2 linked regions of the Algoriphagus machipongonensis genome follow. The protein of the gene in region 1 interacts with the protein of each later gene in a pairwise test. Links are inferred from orthologs where the notes say so. Each region holds a gene or a part of one and is shown in the gene's direction. Other genes may lie near its edges.

Region 1 (8,684 bases):
ACGAAGAGGACAGAATCGTAAAAGAGGAAATATTTGGTCCAGTGATGACCATTTTGACCTTTCAGGAGGAAGAAGATGTAATTCGTCGAGCAAATGACACTCCTTTTGGCCTAGCTGCTGGTGTTTACACCAATGACATGAGAAGAGCGCATAGATCTGTGGCTAGCTTGCAAGCAGGCATGTGTTGGATCAATACTTATAACATCAATCCAGTAGAAATACCTTTTGGAGGAAATAAGCAATCTGGAATTGGCAGAGAAAATGGCTTGGCTGCGATCGAACATTATTCTCAACTGAAGACAGTCTATGTTGCGATGAAAGATTTAGGGAATCCATTTTAAACTCAGGCAATTGGGAAATTAACTACAAAAAAGAGAAATCAACTTTGATTTACTTTTTGTATTTTTCTCCAATGGATGAATTCAACAATCTATCCCCAGACTGGTCCACCCTAAAAAACTGGCTGATTATTGCAGGAGTATCCCTGGCAATCTTCTTATTATTTGTCTTTTTCGCCCGTAAATCAAAGAAGTTTTTGAGAATACGCTTGGTGAAGCGAATGGATGATGATTTACTGGCAAATTTCCTCGCTGGAATATTCAGCACCCTCATTATATTGGTCGGGCTGTTAGTTGTATTTCGAGTGATCGGTCTGACGGGTGTGGTTTCTGGCTTGTTGGCAGGAGCAGGAATCTCCGCTTTTATTATTGGCTTTGCTCTAAAAGACATTGGAGAAAATTTCCTCGCTGGAATCATTTTAGCATTCAAAAGGCCATTTCGAGTGGGAGATTTTGTCGATCTGAATGGAATGAGAGGGAAAGTACTGACTTTGAACCTACGAGATACTCAGATCAAATCTGCCGATGGGAAAGATATTTTTATTCCGAATGGATTGATCTTAAAAAGTCCGTTGGTCAATTTTACTATCGACGGTTACCTTCGCTATGATTTTATGATAGGTCTGGATTATGGCTCGGATTATCAAAAAGCTGTTGACTTGATTAAATCAACCCTAATGGAAGTTCCTGGAGTTTTGGATGATACTAAAGAACCTCAAGTATGGGTGGTGGAAGTTGGTGAAAGCACCTTGAACATTCAGGCTACCTTTTGGGTGGATACTTTTGCCAGGGCGATATCGGATGCCGTGATAAAAAGTACAGCTATTATAGAAGTGTTGACAACATTAGAAAAGGCCGGCTTTAATATGCCGGCCCGAATTGTGGAACTCAAGAATTATCAGGACAAAAGCCTCAAAACTTCCTAAGCTTATTTTTTTAGTATTCCTGCTAAATCAGCTGGTGAATAATTGACAGATTTTAGTGTTTTGTGATCTCCTTCTCTAAAAACAAGGTATAAATCACCTTCTTTTTCGTAAAAGCTTGGAGTGCCTTTGGCTTCATAATGTGCAACTGTAGCTTTGGCTTCTTCTTCGGTCAAGCAAGCTTTGCTCATATTGGATCGCTGAACTTCATCAAAAAGAGCTTTGAACTTTTCTCCCATACCAAATTCCAATATGGCTCCGGAAAGTACATATTGAAGATCGCAGAGTGCATCAGCAATTTCTACCAAATCTTTGTTGTCGATGGCTTCTTCCAATTCCTTTAATTCCTCGGCAAGTAAAGAAACCCGAAGATTACATCTTGTATCAGATGGAATCGTAGGTTCTTTTAAAACCGGATGTTTAAATGTTTCGTGAAATAAAGCGACAGAAGTTAGGGACTTAGGATCTTGCATAGTGTTTATCAATTAGAGTTCGAAATAAATGAAAAAGAGCCGGATTTCCGGTCTTTTCATCGGTTTTATGATTCTCATTCCTATGATTTGGATAAATAGGCTTGTCGAATGATTTTCTAAAGTCCACTGATGGAAATATAGAAGTCCATCAATTTTGTCGTTTTTGAAAACCCTAATCAGACAATAAGTCTGATTTTGTGACAAGTTGATTATGTTTGCATTCTTAATGGCAGTTGGTTGAGTTTTTGAACCTAAGAATGTTAAGCAAAAAATCCATGGAAATTACATTTTACAAATACCAAGGAACCGGGAATGATTTTGTCATGATTGATGACAGAAAAGAAAATTTTGATGCAGGTGATTTAGCCTTGGTGTCTAAGATTTGTGATCGGAAGTTTGGAGTGGGAGCAGATGGATTGATTCTTATCAGGAATCATAAGGACTATGATTTTGAGATGATCTATTTCAATGCTGATGGTTCCCAAAGCATGTGTGGAAATGGAGCCAGATGTGCAGTAGCATTTTCCGCTTTTTTAGAAATCATCAGCGACAAAACCCAATTTCTTGCGATTGATGGTCCACATGAAGCTATTATTCAAGATGGATTGGTTCAGTTACTAATGGGTGATGTGGAAAAGATTGAGGAGAAAGCAGAAGACTATTTTGTGAATACAGGTTCCCCGCATCATGTACGGATGGTAAGTAAGATTTCGGATTATCCGGTTTTTGATGAAGGAAAATCTGTTCGATACGATGAAATGTATGCTCCTGCAGGAACCAACGTAAATTTTGTGGAGCCTATTTCAAAAGAAGAAATATACGTTCGGACTTACGAGCGCGGAGTTGAAAATGAGACTTTGTCTTGTGGAACGGGCGTTACGGCCTGTGCTTTGGTTTATGCTAAAGATCAGGATAAAGCAGAAATAAAAATTAATACCCTTGGGGGCAAGTTATCCGTTAGATTTACCGCTGGCCAAACTGGTGGTTTTCAAGATATATGGTTAATAGGTCCTGCCGAACAGGTATTTACTGGGAAGATTAAAATTTAAAATGAAATAAGTACATCCGGAACACTTCGGGATGTATTATCAATTGTAATAAAAAGGGCTTAATTTTAGAGCCCGTTTTGAGAATCACATTCATTCGACATGTTAGACATATTAGCAAAAGGACTCGCAAAAGTATTCGGAACGAAGTCCGATAGAGATATAAAGGAGTTATCTCCAAAAGTAGAAGTCATCAATAAAATCTTTGTCAGCCTTGCCTCAATCTCAGATGATGAGTTGAGAGGGAAAACTGATGAAATCAGAGCGATCATTAATGAGCGATTAAAATCTATTGACGATAAAATCGGGAAAATCAGAGTTCAGATTAATGAATTACCTGCCAATGCGATTCATCAAAAAGATCAATTGTTCAATGAAATTGACCAACTGGAGAAAGAAAGAGATGAGTCTTTAGAGGAAGTATTGCAGGAGGTTATGCCTACGGCTTTTGCTGTGATCAAAGAAACTGCACGCAGGTTTAAAGAAAACAAGCAATTGCGAGTTACAGCTTCTCTTCACGACAGAGAGCTTGCTGCTACCAAGCAAAATGTTGAGATTGATGGAGATCATGCTATTTGGCATAATAAATGGCTAGCCGCAGGCACTGAAGTAGTCTGGGACATGGTTCATTACGATGTGCAGCTAATCGGTGGTATGGTTTTACACAATGGTAAAATTGCCGAGATGGCGACAGGTGAAGGTAAAACATTGGTTTCTACCCTTCCTGCCTATCTAAACGCTTTGGCAGGTCGAGGAGTACATATCGTTACGGTCAATGATTACCTGGCAAAACGAGATTCCGAATGGAATGCCCCACTTTTTCAATTCCATGGTTTATCAGTCGATTGTATTGATAAATACCAGCCTAATTCCGAAGGTAGAAAGAAAGCTTACGGAAGTGATATCGTCTATGGTACCAATAACGAATTTGGCTTTGATTATCTAAGAGATAATATGGCGCGTGATGGAGGAGATTTGGTTCAGGGCAAACATCATTTTGCTATGATTGATGAGGTCGATTCTGTATTGATTGATGATGCCAGAACACCTTTGATTATATCCGGTCCGGTTCCAAAAGGGGATGTTCATGAATTTGATGACATGAAGCCTCGAGTAGCCACTTTGGTAGATGAGCAAAGAAAGTTAGTACAGGGATATTTATCTTCTGCTAAAAAGCAGATAGCAGATGGCAATGAAAAAGAGGGTGGTTTAGCCTTGTTTAGAGCATTTAGAGGAATGCCTAAGTATAAGCCATTGATTAAATATCTATCTGAGCCTGGTATTCGAGTGATCTTACAGAAAACCGAAAATTTTTATCTCCAGGATAATAAGCGGAATATGCCAGAGGCTGATGAGCCGCTAATGTTTACCATTGATGAAAAAACCAATGTAGTTGATTTGACGGATCGTGGTATTGATATCATGACCACTAAAAATGAAAATGCTGAATTTTTCATTTTACCAGATATTGGAGAAGTCATCGCAGATCTTGAGAAAGATGAAACGGTAGATGACAAGGAGAAGCTTATTCGTAAGGAAGAAGTAATCAAGGATTATGGTGTAAAAGCACAAAGGATTCATACCGTCAATCAGCTTTTGAAAGCTTATTGTATGTTTGAGCGTGACACGGAGTACATCATTGTGGATGGCAAGGTGAAGATCGTGGATGAGCAAACAGGTCGTGTGATGGAAGGACGTAGATATTCTGACGGCTTGCACCAGGCAATTGAAGCGAAGGAAAATGTGAAGGTGGAGGATGCCACACAAACTTACGCCACCATTACCTTACAGAACTACTTTAGGATGTACCACAAGCTTGCAGGTATGACCGGTACTGCTGAGACCGAAGCAGGTGAGTTCTGGGAAATTTATAAGTTGGACGTAGTAGTAATTCCTACGAATAGAGTCATTCAAAGAGCGGATAAAGAAGATAAAGTTTATAAAACTGTTCGTGAGAAATTCAATGCTGTTGTTGATGAAATTAACGAATTGGTAGCAGCAGGAAGACCTGTACTAGTAGGTACGACCTCTGTAGAAATATCCGAAGTATTGAGTAGGATGTTGACTTTGAAGAAAATTCCACACCAGGTATTGAATGCAAAACAGCATGCGAAGGAAGCAGATGTGGTAGCAATGGCTGGTAATTCAGGTACAGTAACTATTGCCACCAACATGGCAGGTAGAGGTACTGATATTAAACTTTCACCAGAGTCTAAAAAGGCGGGTGGTTTGGCCATTATCGGTACAGAAAGACATGAGTCTAGACGAGTGGATAGACAGTTGAGAGGTCGTGCAGGTCGTCAGGGTGATGTGGGATCTTCACAGTTCTTTGTGTCTTTGGAAGATAGTTTGATGAGACTTTTTGGATCAGACAGAATCGCCAAATTGATGGATAGAATGGGGCTGGAAGAAGGAGAGGTAATTCAGCATAGTATGATTACCAAATCCATCGAAAGAGCTCAGAGAAAGGTTGAGGAAAATAACTTTGGTACGAGAAAGAGACTTCTTGAATACGATGATGTGATGAATTCACAGAGAGAGGTCGTTTATAAAAGAAGAAAGAATGCACTGAAAGGTGATCGTCTGGAGCTGGATATCTTGAATATCATGTATGATGTTTGCGAAAGCAATATCGAAATGGGTAAATCCAGTGGTGAGGTTGAAGATTTAAGAATGAATATTTTCACTTCTTTAGGCCTAGATTTCCAGATTTCTGAAAGTGATCTTAAAACAAAGGATGCTCAAACCCTGACTCAGGAACTATATGAAGCAGCCTATGAAAGTTATAAGAAGAAGAATGAGATGATTATGAGCACAGCGCTTCCGATCTTCAAAAGAGTTCAGGAAGAGAGAGGTGCTACTGTGAAAGATATCATGGTTCCAATTTCAGATGGTATCAAGCAGATCGGGGTCGTGGTGAATCTGGAAAAAATGATTGAAAATGAAGGTCGTGAATTGGTCAGATCCATCGAAAAAAATGTGACTTTGGCGATCATTGATCAAAACTGGAAAGAGCACCTACGCGACATGGATGACTTAAAGCAGTCTGTGCAAAATGCCGTTTACGAGCAGAAAGATCCACTTTTGATTTATAAGTTTGAGGCATTCGAAATGTTCAAGCGTTTCATTGGTAAACTGAATGAGGATGTGATATCCTTTATTTCCAGAGCAGATTTGCCAAAGCAAGATCCAAGTGAAGTTCATGCAGCGCAAGCTCCAAAAGCGCCTGTTCAACAGGGTCAGGCCAGCAAAGAAGAAGTTTCCAGTACCTTAAATCCTGGTGCTAATCGTGCGGCAGCAGCGGCGGCATCTGCTGGAAGACCAGCTCCTCAGGTTGTTGCTCCAAGAAAGTCGGAGAAAACCTATGGTAGAAATGACCGTGTTTCTGTACAGTATACCAATGGCACTACCAAGTCAGATGTCAAGTATAAAAGTGTAGAGCAGGACTTACAAGAAGGTAAATGTGTTATCATCGAATAATCTAAGAATTTATGAGAGCTTTTTGGGTAGTCGGATTAATAGCAATAATTGCTACAGGTTGTAAATCCAGCAAATCAGGAACAAATGGGGCTGCTACCTATGCGAGCTACCAAGAAAACTTGACGGCCTCTTTGCCGGTTTATCCTGACTATGAAGCTGAGTTGGCAAAGCAAAATACCAGCAATACGGAAAGCTCCGTAAAAACAGTTGATTCTGACTTAGATCAAGTAATCACAGGTCTTTACGAGAAGAATTTGGAAGAGCCATATTTCAATGGTTATTCCGTATTGATCTACTCTGGAATCGACCGGACAAAAGCATTTGAAACCCAAGAAGAATTAGCGGAAAACTTCCCTGATATCAAGGCAGAAATGCAATACCAAGAACCTCGCTACTTATTGAAAGTGGGGAAATTTAATTATAAAATTGAGGCTCAAAAGAGCTTTTCACTGATCAAATCGCAGTTTCCCACAGCAAGGATAATTCAAGACAGATTTCAGAGAAAAGAGTACGAAGCCCCGGAAATCCTAGATTCGAATGTTGAAGGACAAAATTAAGTCGCTTGCAAAAGCCTATAAAGAAGAAGTAATCGGGAATAGAAGGCATTTACATGCCAATCCTGAGCTTTCCTATTCTGAATTTAAGACTGCAGCTTTTGTAAAAGAAAAACTCCAATCGATGGGGATTACTGAGATTGAGCAAAAAGCGAATACAGGCTGGGCTGCTTTGATCAAAGGAAAAAATCCAGATAAAAAAGTCGTTGCCCTTCGTGCAGATATGGATGCACTACCTATTATCGAAGCCAATGACGTTCCTTATAAATCTCAAAATGAAGGGGTGATGCATGCCTGTGGGCATGATGCACACACAGCTTCTTTATTGGGAGCAGCAAAAATTTTAAACGAAGTCAAGGAAGATTTTGAAGGGACGATAAAATTGATTTTCCAACCAGGAGAAGAGGTGGTTCCAGGTGGAGCTTCTTTGATGATTAAAGATAAAGTTTTAGAAAACCCTAAGCCTGCTGGAATTATTGGACAGCATGTGATGCCATTTATAGATGCTGGTAAAGTAGGTTTCAGAAAGGGAATCTATATGGCCAGTGCAGATGAAATTTATGTCACAGTCAAAGGAAAAGGAGGCCATGGGGCAATGCCCGAAACCCTGATTGATCCTGTATTGATTGCTTCGCATATGATTGTTGCTTTGCAGCAGGTGGTGAGTCGAGCAGCTAGTCCAAAAATTCCTTCTGTGCTTTCTTTTGGGAAAGTAGAAGCTTTGGGAGCAACCAATGTCATCCCTAATGAAGTAAAGATTCAGGGTACTTTTAGGACTTTGAATGAAGAATGGAGAGCAAAGGCCCATGAAAAAATGCTTCAAATTGCCCATGGTATCGTAGAAGGTATGGGTGGAAAGTTGGATTTCGAAATTAGAAAAGGATATCCTTTCCTTCAAAATGACCCTGAATTAACCGATAGATCTCAAAATGCGGCGATCGAATATTTGGGTAAGGAGAATGTATTAGATCTCGATATTTGGATGGCTGCAGAAGACTTTGCTTACTATTCTCAGGAGATCAATGGTTGTTTTTATAGACTAGGGACAAGAAATGAATCTAAAGGAATTACTTCTGGTGTTCATACTCCGACCTTCGATATTGATGAGGAATCTTTAGAAATTGGTTCTGGATTGATGGCTTGGCTAGCAGTTTCAGAATTGCATAATTCTTAACATTCCCGTTTCTTTTCTTTTTGATTTTCCACTTAGTTTTGCACTATACTTTTGAGATATGAAAATCAACAAATTTCTTACGTTAACTGTAGCATTTACATTGACGCTATCCCAGGCTTTTGCTTGGGGACAGATTGGTCATTATCTAATTGGATATATGGCAGGACAACAATTAAAAAGATCTGCCAGAAAAAATGTGGAGCGGGTTTTATACCCCATGTCCATCGGTCGTAGTGGCACTTGGATGGATGAAATAAAATCAGACAAACGATACGACTATGCTTATTCCTGGCATTATTTGACCAGTAAGCATGGTGAGTATGATCCTCATCTGCAGGAAGAGGGTGGTGATGCCTATGAGGCTATCAATCGGATTAAGGAAGAATTAAAATCTGGAAATTTAAATCCTACTGAAGAAGCAGAAAAATTAAAAATGTTGATTCATATGGTGGAGGATATTCATCAACCTCTGCATGTGGGAACTGGAGAAGATAGAGGTGGAAATGATGTGAAGCTGGAATATTTTTGGCAATCTTCTAATCTACATTCCGTTTGGGATTCTGGTATGATTGATCGATGGTCCATGTCTTATACAGAAATTGGAGATGAACTAATGAGAAGGCTCACTCCAGAGATGGAAGATCAATACAGAGAAGGCAGTATGGAGGATTGGCTTCAAGAGGCAGTGGATGCCAG
Region 2 (2,739 bases), 3.1 Mb from region 1 along the record:
CACCACAATCTGCGGTATCTAGTTCCAATCCTAACTTACCTGATCGTGCAGGTCAAATGAGGCTTACCATAGCCGTAGAAGTGGAATACCTAAACCTGAAAAATGAAGAGGAAAATTTAAGAAGGACATTTTCGTTTTTTAAGGATTATGACCCTAGAACCACGACCTTATTAGATGTAGAAAATCAACTGGTTGAAGAAATATTTGAAAATATTATTCAAGATGTCTTTACAGCCACGGTAGCAAACTGGTAAATTCCCTATATTAAAAGCCCAAAAGCAAAAAGAGTGAACGCAGCGCAGTTTATAGAAATTATTAAGAAATCAGAATTTCCTGAAAAAAGTGATATTCTAGCACTTAAAAAGATTCAGGAAAATTTTCCGTATTTCCAGATACCTCATGTTTTAACTGCCCGTTTTGATTATCTAAAAAATCAGGAGAAACACGGAGAAGCTCTTGGTTTTGCAGCGATCACTAGTCCCGATAGAATCTGGCTAAAGGAGTTGATCGAGAAAAAGCCTAGCGTTGCTAAAGAGGCTCTAAAATCAGGAGAAAAAGAAGATTTGCTTCCAGAGGAAGCGAAAGGAAATAAAGACCCTAACTTAAGGACACAGTCCTTGGTAAAACTTGGTAATGACCTAAAAGGCACTCCATCACCCGCTGAAAAGCCTGCAGAGGAAAAACCAAAGCCGGTTCGAAGAAAGAGAAGAGCTCCAAAAGATGACTTAATCGAAACGATCAAAAAGAAAGAGAAAAAGACGATCGTAGATGCTAAAAAGAAAGAACAAATTGATTTGATCAAAGCTTTTAGCAAGAAGTCAATCAAAATGGCGACGATAAAAGAAATCGAAGCCAATCAAAACACAGAGAACCTTGCTGAAAAAAGCACCAAGATTAATGACAACTTGATCTCAGAATCTTTTGCAAAATTACTTGTCTCCCAAGGCAAAAAGCCGAAAGCAAAGCAAATTTATGAGAAATTGATGTTGAAATTTCCGGATAAAAGGTCTTACTTTGCGGACTTGATTGAAAAACTGAAAGAATAATCCTAATTATATGTTTACTTTATTAATCACCATTATACTGATTTTAGCAGTATTGCTAATCTTGGTCATCCTAGGTCAAAACTCCAAAGGTGGAGTTGGAGCAGCTTTCGGTGGTAGTGCTTCCCAAATCATGGGAGTTACCCGTACCGGAAACGTTCTTGAAAAAGCAACTTGGGTTTTGGCAGTATCTATCTTGGTACTTTCATTAGCAACTTCTGCTTTCTATTCAGGAAGTCAGCCAAACCAATTTTCTTCCCCTAACATTGAAAGCGCGAAGCAACAAACCGTATCGCCTACGTTTGGAAATGACGAAAGCGTTCTTCCAACAGAAACTACTCCTGCTACTAGCGAGGACACCACTTCTGGGGGTGAATAAGTAAGAAAAACAAAACATTTGTTAAAGTCTGCTCTAAAAGGGCAGACTTTTTTTGTTTGTCTAAGTTTGAACTGGTATTTTCCAATCTAGTAGTCACCAAAATTCTGGTCGCCTTGATTTGATTTTGAGCTATCGGAATTCTTTTTACCATCCAATTCACCTCTATGTACTCAAAACCTATTCGTCTCGAGGATCTTCATATCGAGAATTGGCCCAACCTAATACTATGGGCAGCACCAATCATGTTCCTTTTAGTTTTTATAGAATGGGGCATCAGCGCTTACCAAAAAAAAGACACCTACAATACCAAAGACTTTTTTGCAGCATCCACTATCGGCTTGGTTAACGTAGGGATCTCTGCTTTGATTAAAGTGGCCACTTTCGGTTCAGCTCTGTTCTTTTACAATATTTCTCCATTTACGATCCCTGTGACTTGGTGGTCTTTTATCCTTTGCTTTATTGCGATCGATTTCGCCAGGTATTGGGCACATAGAATTGCTCATGAGCAACGTTTTTGGTGGGCGACACACATTACGCATCACAATAGCTCAAAGTACAATTTATCTGTCTCTTTTCGTTTGGGATGGACACAGCACATCAAAGTCATCTTCTTCTTCCCAGTGATGTTTATGGGCTTCAACCCATTTGTCTTTTTCATCTGCCATCAAATTGCTGTTCTTTATCAATTTTGGATCCACACAGAATACATCAAGAAGCTACCTAAGCCTATTGAATTTATTTTCACTACTCCATCCCACCATCGAGTACATCATGGCAGCGACGCGCATTACCTTGATAAAAATTACGGTTCAACGTTTATTATTTGGGACAGGATGTTTGGCACTTTTATGCCCGAGGCAGAAAGACCTACTTACGGGATAACCAAGCCTGTAACTTCCTACAGTCCTATATACCTGGTATTCCACGAGTGGAATGACATCTTCAAAGACCTTAGAAAAGCAAATAGCTTCAAAGAGGCATGGAAAATCCTATTTGATAAGCCAGGTGCAGAAATCATTGCCAACAGGGAAAAGGCCGAATCTGAAAAGAAAGCAGCTTCTGATTCCTTGATCAGGGAAGAGCTCTTGTCATTGGAGGTTCAGGAAAAGTAATTAGGCATCAGAATTAGATACATGCTGCAGTAGCAATCGTTTACTGACAGGAAGCAAAGTTTCTTCTAAGGGGAAATCATGATGGCAATGTAGTCTCCAGGTGGCTGGATTTGGCAGCTCCTGGATATCTTTAATTAACTGCAATTTAATTTTCTCGAGCGTGTTGATTATTGTTTTCTGAAAAACACCTACCAACCACATCCGA

The links.
Region 2: the proteins of secA (region 1) and secG interact in binary tests that used the Escherichia coli proteins (3 or more experiments, as listed by UniProt). The link is inferred for Algoriphagus machipongonensis from one-to-one orthologs.

The regions. Positions count from the first base shown.
Region 1 is NZ_CM001023.1:261,516-270,199, forward strand. Bases 2,565-6,460 are described here. They hold secA (preprotein translocase subunit SecA), read left to right. Parts: upstream 2,565-2,882; coding sequence 2,883-6,260; downstream 6,261-6,460. Other genes in these bases: dapF (diaminopimelate epimerase), read left to right, coding at 2,565-2,783; ALPR1_RS01230 (hypothetical protein), read left to right, coding at 6,272-6,460. Also shown: betB (betaine-aldehyde dehydrogenase), read left to right, coding at 1-341; ALPR1_RS01210 (mechanosensitive ion channel family protein), read left to right, coding at 413-1,264; ALPR1_RS01215 (pyrophosphohydrolase domain-containing protein), read right to left, coding at 1,267-1,734; more of dapF, read left to right, coding at 2,010-2,564; more of ALPR1_RS01230, read left to right, coding at 6,461-6,817; ALPR1_RS01235 (M20 metallopeptidase family protein), read left to right, coding at 6,798-7,988; ALPR1_RS01240 (S1/P1 nuclease), read left to right, coding at 8,047-8,684. UniProt on the Escherichia coli protein: Required for protein export, interacts with the SecYEG preprotein conducting channel.
Region 2 is NZ_CM001023.1:3,350,682-3,353,420, forward strand. It holds secG (preprotein translocase subunit SecG), read left to right. Parts: upstream 1-1,056; coding sequence 1,057-1,422; downstream 1,423-2,739. Other genes in the region: lptE (LPS assembly lipoprotein LptE), read left to right, coding at 1-254; ALPR1_RS14010 (hypothetical protein), read left to right, coding at 288-1,046; ALPR1_RS14020 (sterol desaturase family protein), read left to right, coding at 1,587-2,534; ALPR1_RS14025 (hypothetical protein), read right to left, coding at 2,535-2,739. UniProt on the Escherichia coli protein: Subunit of the protein translocation channel SecYEG. Overexpression of some hybrid proteins has been thought to jam the protein secretion apparatus resulting in cell death; while this may be true it also results in FtsH-mediated degradation of SecY.